Regions from separate parts of the Clostridium celatum genome, predicted to be linked through region 1. Evidence: a T-box and tRNA genes for the amino acid it is inferred to sense, from the RefSeq annotation. Region 1 holds a T-box; the other holds one or more tRNA genes.
The links. The T-box of region 1 lies ahead of argS (arginine--tRNA ligase). A T-box ahead of a tRNA ligase gene usually reads a tRNA of that ligase, here a tRNA-Arg.
Positions count from the first base shown of each region.

Region 2: it encodes a tRNA-Arg, which carries the amino acid that the T-box ahead of argS (arginine--tRNA ligase) is inferred to sense. The anticodon was not compared.

Region 1 is NZ_JAJKGM010000076.1:253-5,619, forward strand. Features, by position in the region: gene LPC13_RS16370 (CapA family protein) at 1-1,222, shown strand, start outside; gene nrdG (anaerobic ribonucleoside-triphosphate reductase activating protein) at 1,281-1,787, shown strand; gene LPC13_RS16380 (zinc-ribbon domain-containing protein) at 2,045-2,197, shown strand; gene LPC13_RS16385 (zinc ribbon domain-containing protein YjdM) at 2,515-2,856, shown strand; T-box leader at 3,006-3,233, shown strand; gene argS (arginine--tRNA ligase) at 3,282-5,039, shown strand.
Region 2 is NZ_JAJKGM010000007.1:80,884-91,049, forward strand. Features, by position in the region: gene LPC13_RS05010 (condensation domain-containing protein) at 1-730, shown strand, start outside; gene LPC13_RS05015 (acyl carrier protein) at 747-974, shown strand; gene LPC13_RS05020 (4'-phosphopantetheinyl transferase family protein) at 1,036-1,521, shown strand; gene LPC13_RS05025 (AMP-binding protein) at 1,525-2,862, shown strand; gene LPC13_RS05030 (dipeptidase) at 3,099-4,070, shown strand; gene LPC13_RS05035 (histidinol-phosphatase HisJ family protein) at 4,096-4,908, shown strand; tRNA gene LPC13_RS05040 (tRNA-Glu) at 5,101-5,175, shown strand; tRNA gene LPC13_RS05045 (tRNA-Gly) at 5,179-5,252, shown strand; tRNA gene LPC13_RS05050 (tRNA-Arg) at 5,256-5,332, shown strand; tRNA gene LPC13_RS05055 (tRNA-Lys) at 5,338-5,413, shown strand; gene LPC13_RS05060 (glycyl radical protein) at 5,705-8,224, shown strand; gene LPC13_RS05065 (glycyl-radical enzyme activating protein) at 8,243-9,028, shown strand; gene LPC13_RS05070 (VWA domain-containing protein) at 9,239-10,166, shown strand, end outside.

The DNA of each region.
Region 1 (5,367 bases):
GAGCGTTTTTGATTCATTATTTTCAAAGGATCAGCAAGTAAAAGAAGAAATATTACTAATCAATGATAATAAAAAAGAAGAAGAGAATAAAGATATACCAGAACCTATAGAAGAAGTTGAGAAAATTAATACAGTGGAGATAGTCGCAACTGGAGATATATTAATTCATCAAGAAATATTAGATACTCAATACGATGACAGTACAGGGGAGTATGATTTTACTAATAATTTTCAATATATAAAAGATATTTTAGAAAATGCTGACTTAGCCATTGGAAATTTAGAAACAACTTTTTCAGGTACAGAATATTGGGGATATGCAGGATATCCAAGTTTCAATACACCTGATTCATTGGTAGATGCTATGAAATGGACAGGTTATGATGTTATAGCAAATATGAATAATCATGCTTTAGATAGAGATGTATATGGATATGAAAGAACAAGAAATATATTATTAGATAGAGGATTTGATGTAATAGGAACAAGAGGAAGTGTAGATGAAAAAAGATATATAATTAAAAATATCAATGATATTAATATAGGAATAATATCTTATGGATATACGATGACAACAGAAGATTATTTTAAAGGGCTTAATGGAATTGCAATACCAGATGAACTGATACCTTTAATGAATCATTTTCATCCATTAACATTAGATGAAGATTTAAATAATATGAAAGAACAAATAGCTTTAATGAGGGAAGATGGAGCCGAAGTTATAATTTTTTATATGCATTGGGGTGATGAATATGAATTAGAACCTAATGATATACAAAGAACAATTGCACAATTTTTAACTGATGAAAAGGTAGATGTGATTTTTGGAACACATCCACATTCTATTCAACCAATAGATATTTTAACTTCTTCAGATGGTACAAGTAATACAGCAGTAGTTTATTCTATGGGTAATTTTTTATCTAGTCAAAGAACTGAAAGAATAGAGAATCCATATACAGAAGATGGGGTAATAGTATCTGTAAATATATCGAAAAATATGGATACAAATGAAGTTACAGTAGATATCCCAACATATATTCCAACATGGGTAAATTGGTATGGAAAAGATGATAAATTGTTTTATGAAATTGTTCCAGCTACAGTGAATGATGCAGAATATTTAACTAATGAAGGTAAAACTAGAGTTGTAGAATCTCTAAATAGGACTAAATCAATAATAGAAATGTATAATGATAGTATTAAGATTAAAGAGTAATAATTTAGAGTTATTGGCATATTAACTGTATTATAAATTATTTTGGAGTGATTAATTTATGAAAAGATATGTTAGACTTGCAGGAATTGCATATGAAAGTCTTGTTAATGGACCTGGAATGAGAAGAGTATATTTTGCACAAGGTTGTAAACATAATTGTGAAGGATGTTTTAATAAAGAAACTCATGACTTTAATGGTGGAGAACTTAAGGATATGGATGAACTTATTAAAGATGCACTAAGCAATCCAATGTTAAAAGGAATAACTTTTAGTGGTGGTGATCCTTTAGAGCAATCAGAAAGTTTTGCATATATGGCAAAAAAATTTAAGGAAGCAGGATTAAATATATGGTGTTATACAGGATATACATTTGAACAAGTTTTAGAAAATATGAAGAAAGACAGTGGTTTAAGAGAGTTAATTAGCAACATAGATGTTTTAGTTGATGGTAGATTTGAGTTAAAAAATAAAAAAGAAGAACTAAAGTTTAAGGGTTCAAGCAATCAAAGAACAATTGATGTTAAGAGAAGTTTAAATAGTAGAGAAATTATAGTTTTAGAATAATGAGCAAAGAACAATATCACAAATAAATGGTTGAAAGATGTGGAAAAGATTATTGAGAAGAGTTAGATTGAAAATATTGTAATAATTTTAAGTATTTATAAGAAATAAATAAAAAAGGTTGAAATTAATTAAATATTATGTTATTATAAATGAGTAGCAGAGTTGCTAACAAAGAAAGTTTCATTTAGGTAAATAGTTTCTCAAAAATTAGAGATTATTATATCAATTTAGAATCTTTAATTTTAGGAGGAATGTTTATGACAGATAAAACATTAAAATGCAGAGATTGTGGAAGTGAATTCGTATTTTCAGTAGGAGAGCAAGAATTCTATAAAGAAAAAGGGTTTACAAATGAGCCAACAAGATGTATATCTTGTAGAAGAGCTAAAAAAGAGCAAAATAGAAGATAATTTTAGAGTGTTATAGGTTGTAGTTTAAACTACAACCTTTTTTGTTGTTATAAAACAATTATTGTAAAAAATTCTATTTACTACTGGTACTAAGAATTCTATCAGAAGTAATATATATTAAGAATTTTAAAATGAAAATGAGATAAAATAAATATAACAAAGTTTATAACTAGTAAAAGTGTATTAAATAGATACTTAATTATGCTATAGTGGAAAGTTTGTAAATATAAGAAGTGTATGATAATATATTAAGCATGCAAAGGACTACCTATATTTATGCATAATATATAAGAGAAGCGAATGGAGGAAATGAAACTATGTTACCAAATTGTCCAAAATGTAATTCAGAATATACTTATGAAGATGGAAATCTTTTAGTTTGCCCAGAATGTGGTCATGAATGGACTGCTGCATCAGAAGCTGCAGCTGCAGAAGCAAACCTTATAAAAGATGCTAATGGAAATGTTTTAAATGATGGTGATACTGTAACAATAATAAAGGACTTAAAAGTTAAGGGTGCTACATCAGCATTAAAGCAAGGTACAAAGGTAAAAAATATCCGTTTATTATATGATGTAACAGATGGTCACGATATTGATTGTAAAATAGATGGTTTTGGAGCTATGAAATTAAAATCATCAGTTGTTAAAAAGATATAATTTTAAAATTTAGCTAGGCATTTGCTTAGCTTTTTTATATTATTAATTGACAAGTAATTTGATTTTTAGGTAAAATTATTTTATTATATATTTTATGTTTAAATAATATTATATTAGTTAAATTTGATTTTTATAAGATAATTAAAAATATAAATTCTATGAAGAGAAGAGTACTTATTTTAAAGTATCTATTAGCGAGTAAGAGTATGGTGAAAGTCTTATAAGATATGAAATAAGGAAGAGGGACTTGGAGAAGCTGCTTGAGCATTATTGTAAGAGTATGCCGCTGTAAACTAGCGTTAAAGTTATAAGTGAGTTAATTTATTTTTAAAATTAACTAAATTGAGTGGTACCGCGGAAATATTTTCGTCTCTTTGAAAAGAAGAGGCGTTTTTTTTATATAAAATAAAAGGAGGCATAAATTAATGAAAATATTTATTGAACAAATAAGTGATATTTTTATGAATACATTTGAAGAGCTTGGTTATGATAAGAGTGCTGGAAAGGTAAATGTATCAAATAGACCTGATCTTTGCCAATATCAATGTAATGGAGCTTTAGCATGTGCTAAAAAGTACAAGAAAGCACCTAATGCTATAGCGCAAGAGGTAGTAGAAAAATTAAAAGAAAATGAAATTTTTTCTAAATTAGAAATTGCAGGTCCTGGATTTATAAATATAACTCTTAATGATGAATTCTTAGTTGATTATGTAAATAAAATGAATACTGATGAAAGATTCGGTACTTCACAAGCTACAGAAATTAAAAAAATAATTGTAGACTATGGTGGAGCAAATGTTGCAAAGCCATTACACATAGGACATTTAAGATCAGCAATTATTGGTGAGAGCATTAAGAGAATAGCTAAATACTTAGGCCATGATGTAATTGGTGATGTTCATTTAGGAGACTGGGGTCTTCAAATGGGTATGGTTATATCAGAAGTTGAAAGACGTAACCCAAGTTTACCATATTTTGATGAAAGTTTTGAAGGAGAATATCCAGAAGAAGCTCCGTTTACAATAGATGAACTAGAGGATATTTATCCATATGCAAGTAAGCTTGCTAAGAGTGATGAAGCTGTTATGGAAGCTGCTAAAAAAGCAACAGTTGAGCTTCAACAAGGTAGAAGAGGGTATGTTGCATTATGGAAGCATATATTAAATGTATCTGTTAATGACTTAAAGAAAAACTATGGGGCTTTAGATGTTAGCTTTGAATTATGGAATGGTGAAAGTGATGCACAAAAATTTATTCCTGAAATGATAGAATCTTTAAAAGAAAAAGGATTTGCTAAGGAAAGTGAAGGAGCTTTAGTTTTTGATGTAAGTGAAGAGACTGATAAGAGTCCAGTACCACCATTACTATTATTAAAATCAGATGGAGCTTCATTATATGGAACTACAGACTTAGCTACAGTTGTAGAGAGAGTTAGAGATTTAAAAGCTGATGAAATAATATATCTAGCTGATAAGAGACAAGGGCTTCATTATGAACAATTCTTTAGAGCTGCTAAAAAATCAGGTATAGCAAATGAAAATACTGTATTAGATTTCATAGGATTTGGGACTATGAACGGAAAAGATGGTAAGCCATTTAAGACTCGTGAAGGTGGAGTAATGAGACTTGCAGATTTAATAAACTTAATTAAAGAAGCAGGTAAAGAAAAACTTAAGGATAATAAAAATATAGCAGAAGAAGACGTTGAAGAGATTTCTTCAAAGGTTGGATTAGCAGCGTTAAAATATGGTGATTTATCTAACCAAGCTTCAAAAGACTATATATTTGATATAGAAAGATTTGCTTCATTTGAAGGAAATACAGGTCCATACATTCTTTATACAATAGTTAGAATTAAATCTATTTTAAATAGAGCTAATATGACTGATATGAATAAAGCAATATTAGTACCACAAAGTGAAACAGAAAGAAACTTAATGCTTCAATTAATTAAGTTTAATGAAGTTATTGAATTAAGCTTTAGAGATAGAGCACCACATAAGATATGTGAATATATTTATGAATTATCAAATAACTTTAACAGATTCTATAATGATACAAGAATAGTATCTGAAGAAGATGAATCTAAGAAAGCTTCTTGGTTAGTACTTATAAACTTAGTTAAGAACGTATTAGAACAATGCTTAGATTTGTTAGGAATGGAAAGTGTTGAAAGAATGTAATTAATAAAATAAAGAGTATTGATTTTAAAATCAATACTTTTTATTTTTTATATGAAAATAAAAAAAGCGCTTGCGCGCTTTTTAAATAATGGGGGGATGGGAACCTGTAGTTTTATTACAGGTTTAATATTTACATTATAATTATGTACCAATTTTGAACTTTCTATACAGCAATTTTAAAATTATTTTATTAAATTTTAAGTAATATTGATAATTAAAGTTTAAATGTTAATTTATTATATTAAAAGAGCTATTGCATTAAATTGCAATAGCTCTTTCAGTTTGTTGAAAAACCCCCTGTTTAAAAACAGAGGGTTTTTCTATTATT
Region 2 (10,166 bases), on a different contig from region 1:
TGAGAATTTAAGATCAGTAATTAATACTAGCAACAACGTAGATGCTAATATAACAATTTTTAACTTAGAAGCACACCCTTCTCATTTATTAGAAAGATTCTGTGAAGAAAATAAAATTCCAATGGTTTGTTTACTTATTATGGGGCTTAGAACATACCTTCAAAAGTTTAATGATGAAGATGATGTTTCTATAATGTCAACAATAGCAAGAAGAGCAACTTTAAGTGAAAAGCTATCAGGGGGAACTAGAGTGCATTGTTTTCCATGTAGAACAATAGTTAAAAGAGATATGACTTTTATGGAAGGATTAGAGGAAATAAGAAAAGAACAAAATAAACTATTTAGGCATTCAAATTATGATCCAGTAAAATGTTTAGAATATAGAAGAATGTTTTACAATAATTTGCCTGGGGAGACGTATGAACCACTTAGCTTGACTTATCAACCTTTAACTAAAAATGATTTAAAACAAAGACCAGGACAAACAGTTAGCTTTGAAAGTATTGATTATAAAACTAATTGGTATTCTAATGGTGCTTGTGCACATGCTTTATATCTTACAGTTATGCATCGTGCTAGTGATAATGGATTAGATTTTAATTTTGAATATCAAACAGGCAGAGTAACAACAGAAAAGTTAGAGTATATGTATTATTATTTATGTAAAATTTTATTTACAGGAATAGAGAATAAAGATAAAACAGTAGGCGAAATTATAGAAATGGTTTAAAGGAGTTTAGTATAGTATGTTAGAAAAATTAAGAGAGTTATTGAGTGAATATGTAGAAGTAGCAAGAGAAGATATTACAGTTGAATCAAAATTAGTTGAAGATTTAGGATTGAATTCGTATGAATTTATGACTTTGGTAGGTGATTTAGAAGAAGAGTTTGATGTAGAAGTAAATGAGAGAGAAGTAGCTAAAGTAAATACTATAGGGGACATAATTGAGTATATTACAGCCCTACAAGTATAAAATTTTCTATAAACAGATTCCTTTAAAGAAGGGAATATCCAAATTAGAACAAAATAAAATAATGCATGATGCAGGAATAAATTTATTAGATGAAAAGTTAGAAGAAATATTTAATGTAAAAAATGCAAGAGAAAATTATTGTAGTAGCTTAAATGGTAAACCATATTTAAAAAATAGTAGTATTAATTTTAATATAAGTCATTGCAATAATATTGTAGTTGTAATAATAAGCAATAAAAATGTAGGAATAGATATAGAGGATATAAAGGAATTTAAAAAAAGCATTATAAGAAAAGTATTAACAAACAATGAATTAATAGATTTATTATCTGCTAATAATAAAAAAGAATATTTTTTTAAATTATGGACATTAAAAGAGAGTTTTTTAAAAGCTATTGGAACTGGACTATCTTATGGTATGCAAAATATTGAATTTAGTATTAAGGATAAAAATATTATTTGTAATAAAATAGGCTTTTTATTCAAACAAGAAAGTTTAATTTTTAACAATAATAAATATATAGTGTCAATAACTTGGGAGGTTTAGGTTATGAATAACATTAAAAATATGAGGGATATAATAGATTTTGCAGCAAAGAATTATGGCGATAATATTGCTTTTAAATATAAAATTAACAAAAATGAAGTTGATGAGAAGTCATATAATGATTTAAAAAATGATAGTGAAGCTGTAAGTAATGCTTTAAAAAGCCTAAATATGATAGGGAAACATGTAGCTATAGTAGGACAAACATCATATCCGTGGATTGTTAGTTATTTTGGAGTAGTTAATTCAGGAGGGGTTATAGTTCCAATAGATGTTCAGCTGCCAGCTGATGATATATGTGAATTAATAGAGAGATCGGATGCAGAAATTTTAATATATGATGAAATAAGACATGATGTAGCTGAGAGGATAAAGGAAAAATCACATAATGTAAAGTATATAATTTCAATGAATGAAAAGCTTAATACCGAATTTGCATTATCACTAAATGAGTTAATGGCTGAGAATAGATCAAGCTTTCATATAGAGATTGATGAAGAAAAACTTTGTACAATATTATTTACTTCAGGAACTACAGGGAAAAGTAAAGGAGTAATGCTAAATCATAGAAATCTAACAGATAATGCAATTGCTTTTGATGTGCAACTAAAAGCGGGAACGGTATCAATGACTGTATTACCTATAAATCATGTATTTTGTTTCACTATGGATATTCTTAAAGGAATACATTTAGGATTATGTATTTGTATAAATGATTCTGTGATGAGAGTTTTAAAAAATTTAAAATTGTTTAAACCACAAGTTATGTGCCTTGTTCCAATGATTATTGAATCTTTATATAACAAACTTATTGATGAAAGCAAAGATATATGTAAAGAAGTTGTGGCAAAGGTAGCCTTAGGCGGAAACTTAAAAACAATATATAGTGGAGGAGCATATTTAAATCCAGAGATTATAGATGGCATGAATGATTTTGGAATTGAGGTAATACAAGGATATGGTATGACAGAGTGTTCTCCAGTAATTAGTACAAATAATAATTGTGAATTTAAACGAGAATCTGTAGGTAAACTTATATCAAATTGTGAAGCTAAAATTATTGATGAAGAAATTTGGGTAAGAGGCTCTAGTGTAATGATGGGGTATTATAAAATGCCTAAAGAAACAGAAGAAGCATTAGTTGATGGATGGCTTAAAACTGGAGATTTAGGATATATTGATGAAGATAACTTTGTTTTTATAACAGGAAGAAAGAAAAACCTTATCATATTATCTAATGGAGAAAATGTTTCACCAGAAGAGTTAGAAAATGAACTTAGTAAAAGTAGATTAATTAAAGAAATCTTAGTAAGTGAATATAAAAATATAATAAAAGCATAAATACTTCCAGACTATGAATATGCAAATAATAATGGAATAAATGATATAGAAAATGAAATTAGAAATTTAGTGGATAAATATAATTGTGAATTACCAACGTATAAGAGAATAGGGATGGTTATAATAAGAGATACAGAATTTGAAAAAACTACGTCTAAAAAGATAAAAAGAGAATATACAAAGGTATAAATGAATAAATTTATTAAGTAAGCATTATTAGTAAATAGGGGAGTTTTATGAAATATATAGATATGCACTGTGATACTTTAAGTAGAGCTTACTTTGATGGAAATAATGATATATATAAACTAGATAAAACATCATTAGATATCAATAGATTAAAAAAAGTTAATTCAATGGCACAGTTTTTTGCTATATATTTAGTTCCAGATGATGAGAAAGAAGGAATTTCAGATGAAGAGTATATACTAAGCCTACTTAATATTTTTAATAATACAGTTAAGAATCATAGTGATATACTATCAGTAGCTTATTCATTTAATGATATAATAAAAAATGAAAAACAAAATAAAATAAGTGCTATTTTAACTATAGAAGATGGTAGATGTATTGATGGAAAATTAGAAAATATTAAGAGATATTATGATTTAGGAATAAGATTAATTTCTTTAACATGGAATAATAAAAATTGCTTTGGTAGTCCAAATTCCGATGATATAAATATAATGAAATGTGGATTAACTTACTTTGGAAAAGAAGCGGTTCAATATATGAATGATTTAGGAATGATTATAGATGTTTCCCATTTATCAGATGGGGGATTTTATGATGTAGCTAATTTATCAAAAAAACCATTTGTTGCATCACATTCTAATTCTAGAAGTATTACAAATCATAGTAGAAATCTTACAGATGATATGATTACCATTATAGCAAATAAGGGTGGCGTTATAGGGATTAATTTTTGTCCTAAGTTCTTAGATAATAGAGAATTAAATGATGAGAATAAAGAAAGTAAGATTCAATATATGATAGAGCACATAGAGCATATAATTAATGTAGGTGGAGAAGATTGTGTATGCATAGGAACAGATTTCGATGGTATACATGGAAATCTTGAAATTGATTCTGTTAGTAAAATGCCATTATTATTTGAAAAGATGAATGCCTATGGATTTAAGTATGATTTTATAGAGAAGTTTGCATATAAAAATGCATATAGAACTATAAAAGACATAATAGGGTAAATAGATTAAGCAAGAAGGTAATAAAATGGACAACTATATATTTGATAGTCATGTACATTCTAATAATTCTTTTGATGCAACTGATAGTATAGAGGATATATGTAAATATGCTATAAAAAAAGAAATTAATGGCTTCTGTATCACAGATCACTTAGATGTAAATGAATATAATGATCATATGGAAAAGTGCATAAAGAAATCATATGAAGAGGCTATATGTGCAAAAGAAAAATATAAACATAAGGTAAGTGTTAGAGCTGGTGTTGAACTTGGGCAACCCCTACAAAACTTAAAGATAGCAGAAGAGGTAATAAATAAGTATAATTATGACTTTATCATAGGTTCAATGCATAACGTTAAAGATGAAAAAGATTTTTATTTTATGAAAGAATGGGATTTTACCCATAGGATAGATGAATTACTTATTAAGTATTATGAAGAATATTATGATATGGTAAGATGGGGAAATTTTGATGTAATTGGACATATAACATATCCACTTAGATATATAGAAGGAATATTTAAAATTAAGATAGATATGTCAAAATATAATGATATAATATATGAAATGCTGAGATTAGCTTCTACTAGTAATATTGGGATTGAAGTAAATGTATCAGGGTTTAGGCAGTCTTATGGAAAGCAGTTTCCCAATCTTGACCATATAAAGATGTATAAAAAATTTGGTGGAGAAATAATTACATTAGGTAGTGATTCACACAATAAGCATGATATAGGAGAAAATTTTAAAGAAGGAAAAGAAATATTGTTAGAAGCAGGTTTCAAGCATTATTGTGAATTTGAAAATAGAAATCCTAAAATTATTAATATTAAATGATAAGTTTATAATGTATATTTAAAATCATTTTTATAGTCAGCTTAATATTTTATAGGTTAGTTATATTTTAATTCTTAGGGATGCACTTTTACTTACACGTAAAAAAATTATAAAAAAATTTTAAAAAATATGTTGACTTTTGTCTAATGATAGTGTAACATATGAAAAGTAGTCAGCAGACGGTGACAGCAAGGCCCCTTGGTCAAGCGGTCAAGACACCACCCTTTCACGGTGGTAACAGGGGTTCGATTCCCCTAGGGGTCACCATTTGCGGGTATCGTATATCGGTAATACTCCAGCCTTCCAAGCTGGAAAGGTGGGTTCGATTCCCACTACCCGCTCCATAAGCGTGTTTAGCTCAGCTGGATAGAGCAACGCCCTTCTAAGGCGTGGGCCAGGAGTTCGAATCTCTTAACACGCACCACATATGGTTTACTAGCTCAGTCGGTAGAGCACTTGACTTTTAATCAAGGTGTCCGGGGTTCGATTCCCCGGTAAGCCACCAAAAAAGGATTCTTTATTTAAAGAATCCTTTTTTTGTTTTATAAATAATTAATTTTTACTAAATTAACAGCATGAATAGGCATATCATTTAGCATCAAAGTTAATATAGCATAAGTTTTTCTATCTTTATTACATATCATAATTATTTTCATTAAATCTATAATATAAAACAACAAAAAACAAATAAAACAAAAACAAATAAAGAAATATAAGTTGAATAATACCATTATGTATAGTAAAATTAATACAATAAATACATAAAATAACAAATATATTGTGGTGGGGTGGGGTAATGAAAGAATATAGTATAGCAAAATCATCAAGAATTGAACGACTTATAAATAATTTATTTGAAAAAATTCCAGAGATAGAATCTGATAGAGCTAGACTTATAACTGAGAGTTATAAGAAAACAGAAGGAGAACCTATAATTAAGAGAAGATCAAAAGACTTTTCACATATATTAAGAAATATTCCTATAACAATTCGTAAAGATGAATTAATAGTAGGAAGTGCAACGAAAGAACCAAGAAGCTGTCAAGTGTTTCCAGAGTTTTCTTATGAATGGTTAGAGGGTGAATTTGATACTATAGAAAAAAGAAATGCAGACCCATTTTATATAAGCAAGGAAAATAAAAATATATTAAATGAAGTATATAAATATTGGAGGGGAAAGACAACTAGTGAATTAGCAACTTCATATATGGCCCCAGAAGCTATTACAGCAATAGAGCATAATATATTCACTCCAGGAAATTATTATTACAATGGAATTGGACATGTTACAGTTCAATATGAAAAGGTTTTAGAAATTGGATATGAAGGAATTATAGAACAAGTTAAGAAGGAGCTTTCTAGATGTAATATAGGAGATATGGATTATATAAAAAAGAGTAATTTTTTACATGCTGTAATTCAAAGCTGTGAAGCTGTTATATATTATGCAAATCGTTACTCAAAGTTAGCATTAAAGATGGCTAATGAAACCTCTGACAAGTTTAGAAAAGGAGAGTTATTAAAAATTGCTTCAAATTGTGCTAGAGTTCCAGCTAAAGGTGCAACTAATTTTTATGAAGCTTGCCAATCTTTCTGGTTTATTCAAATGTTACTTCAAATTGAATCTAGTGGACATTCTATTTCGCCAGGTAGATTTGATCAATATATGTATCCTTACTATAAAAAGGATATTAAATCAGGTAAGCTGACCAAGGAATTCGCTCAAGAATTAATGGATTGTATTTGGGTAAAATTAAATGATTTAAATAAGGTAAGGGATTCTATATCTGCTGAAGGATTTGCGGGATATGGATTATTCCAAAATTTAATTGCTGGAGGGCAAAATGCTGATGGATTAGATGTAACCAATGATATTTCGTATATGTCAATTGAAGCATCTATGCATGTTATGTTACCTCAACCATCATTATCAGTTAGAGTATGGAATGGAACACCACATGATCTTTTAATTAAGGCTGCCAAATTAACTCGTACAGGAAGTGGGTTGCCTGCTTATTATAATGATGAAGTTATTATTCCTTCATTGCTTAATAGAGGACTTACTTTAGCTGATGCTAGAGAATATAACATAATAGGTTGTGTTGAACCACAAAAGTCAGGAAAAACAGATGGATGGCATGATGCTGCATTCTTTAATATGTGTAGGCCATTAGAATTAGTTTTTAGTAATGGTTATGATAATGGAATTAAAGTTGGAGTTGAAACTGGTGATGTAACAATAATGAATAGTTTTGAAGAATTTTATGATGCGTATAAAAAACAAATGGAATATTGTATAGGATTATTAGTTAATGCTGATAATGCTATTGATATAGCGCATAGAGAGCGATGTCCATTACCATATTTATCTTGTATGATTGATGATTGTATAAGAAAAGGTAAGAGTGTTCAGGAAGGCGGAGCTATATATAATTTTACAGGGCCTCAGGGTTTTGGAATTGCTAATATGGCAGATTCTTTATATGCAATTAAAAAAATAGTCTTTGATGAAAAAAAGGTTACATTAAAAGAGTATAAAGAAGCATTAGAAAATAATTATGGAGAAGAATTATCAGTAAATAAGATTGAAGAATTAATTAAAGAAGTAATTAGAGAGTTAATTTCTAAAGGTGAAGCTATTGATAAAGAAATTGTTATTAATATAGCTAAATCAATAAGTGAACAGGGAATAGGATTAAATCAAAAGGAAAGATATAAGAATTTGCTTGAACTTATAGATAGTGTACCTAAGTTTGGTAATGACATTAAAGAGGTAGATGAATTTGCAAGAGATGTAGCTTATATATATACTAAGCCATTACAAAATTTTAAAAATCCACGTGGGGGACAATATCAAGCAGGACTTTATCCAGTATCAGCAAATGTACCACTAGGAGCACAAACTGGAGCAACACCTGATGGAAGATTAGCATATAGGCCTATAGCAGATGGTGTATCACCGGCAGCAGGAAGAGATATAAATGGACCAACAGCAGCTGCTAACTCTGTTGCAAAGATAGACCATGGAATCGCATCTAACGGAACTTTATTTAATCAAAAATTCCATCCATCAGTTTTAAATGGAGTAACAGGTTTGGAGGCATTTGTTAGCTTTATTAGGGGATATTTCGATCAGAAAGGAAGCCATATACAGTTTAACGTAGTAAGTAAAGAAATGTTATTAGATGCACAAAAGTACCCAGAAAAATATAAGACATTAGTTGTTAGAGTTGCTGGTTATAGTGCTTTATTTACATCATTATCTCGCTCACTTCAAGATGATATTATAAATCGAACAGAACAAAAATCATTTTAAGGATTAGGTGAAGTGATTATGAATATTTTAGATGTAAAAGGAAGAATATTTGATATACAAAAGTTTTCTATTCATGATGGTCCAGGAATTAGAACTATAGTATTTTTAAAAGGATGTATTTTTAAATGTAAATGGTGTTGTAACCCTGAATCACAAAATTATGATATTCAAGAAATGATTATTAATGGAAAGAGTAAAATAATAGGAAGAGATGTAACTGTTAGAGAAATACTAGAGAAGATAGAGCAAGATAGACCATATTATAAACGTTCTGGTGGGGGAATAACTTTGTCAGGTGGCGAATGTATGTGTCAACCAGAGTTTGTAAAAGCGTTATTACAAGTATGTAAAGAAAATGGTATAAATACAGCTATAGAAACCGCAGCTGGAGTTAAAAGCAGTGTAATAAAGAGTATTATACCATATGTTGATACTGTTTTAATGGATATAAAGCATATGAATGTTGATAAACATAAAAAATTTATTGGAAAAGATAATAAAGTTGTCCTAGAGAATGCAAAAATAATTGCAGAATCAACTGCAAATTTAATTATAAGGGTTCCAGTTATACCAACATTTAATGATACAAAAGAAGAAATCAAAGAGATTGCAAGATTTGCAAAAAGTTTGCCTGGAGTTAAAAAACTACACCTTCTTCCATATCATCGTATGGGGGAAGATAAATATGTTGGCCTTAGTAGGAAATACTATTTAGGTGAAATAAAACCTCCAACTGCAGAACAAATGGAAGTGTTATTAGAGGTAGTTTTAAAAGAAGGATTACAAGGACAAATTGGTGGATAAATAAAAGAGGTTATGCAATTAATTTTGCATAACCTCTTTTGTTAAGGTATGTGAGTAATGGCATTGGACTTATTACTCCAAGCAAGATTACTTTCGTTAATATTATTACCAATAAAAAGAAAGTTTAAACAAATAAAATAAAATTGTAATTAATTTTAATAACTCAACATAAGATTAAATAGCAAAGCCTTTTTGATAGGAGGGATAATTATGCTTAAAAATAAAACTCAATGGTATAAAAGAAGTTTACTTATAATAATTATTGTAATTTTAATTATAAGTAATCTTGAAGGTTTTAAAGTATTAGCAGAGGATAATAGAAAAAATATAGTTATACTTTTAGATAATTCAGGAAGTATGAATAATCCAGAAACTAAGATTGGGGATTTAGCAAAGGTTGCAGGAAGTATGGTTTTGGATACCATAAGAGAAAGTGAAGTTAATATTAGCATAATAACCTTTGGAACAAAGGTAACTGTGTTGAAAGGTTTGCAAGAAAATAAAGATTTAGATGAAGTAAAAAAAGAGTTAAATGAAGTTACAATGGATGAACAAGGAACAAATGTAAAGGATGGTTTAAAAAAGGCAATAGATGAATTAAATGAAACTGCAGAAAGTAAAAGTATAATAATATTGTCTGATGGAAAGGAAGAGCCAATAGAAGGTATTACAGATGAACATATTCAAGAACTTAATAATTTGATAGATGATGCATCTAAAGCAAATATAAAAGTTAATACCATTGCACTATCTAATGATGTAGATGAGGAGTTTTTAAGTAAAATTGCTACTAATACAGGTGGTTTATTTAGAGATGGAAAAAGTGCTAATAAGCTTTTTGAATCATTAACAGCAATAATTGGTGGAGAAAGTGATTTTTCAGTGATAGAAAATTACACAACAGATAGTGAGAAAATGAAGGAAATTACATTAAGCTCTTTTGCAGAAGAAATTATAATAAATGTTGCAGCTTGTGATAATAAAAAGCCACAAATAAATGTTAAATTAAATAATACTTTGATAAACCCAACAAAGACAGGCAATATGTATGAAGTATATAGATTTACGTTAGATAATAACACATCAAGTGTTTTGAAAATAGAAAGCATTGGAGAAGAAATAAGTTCTGTAATTGTTC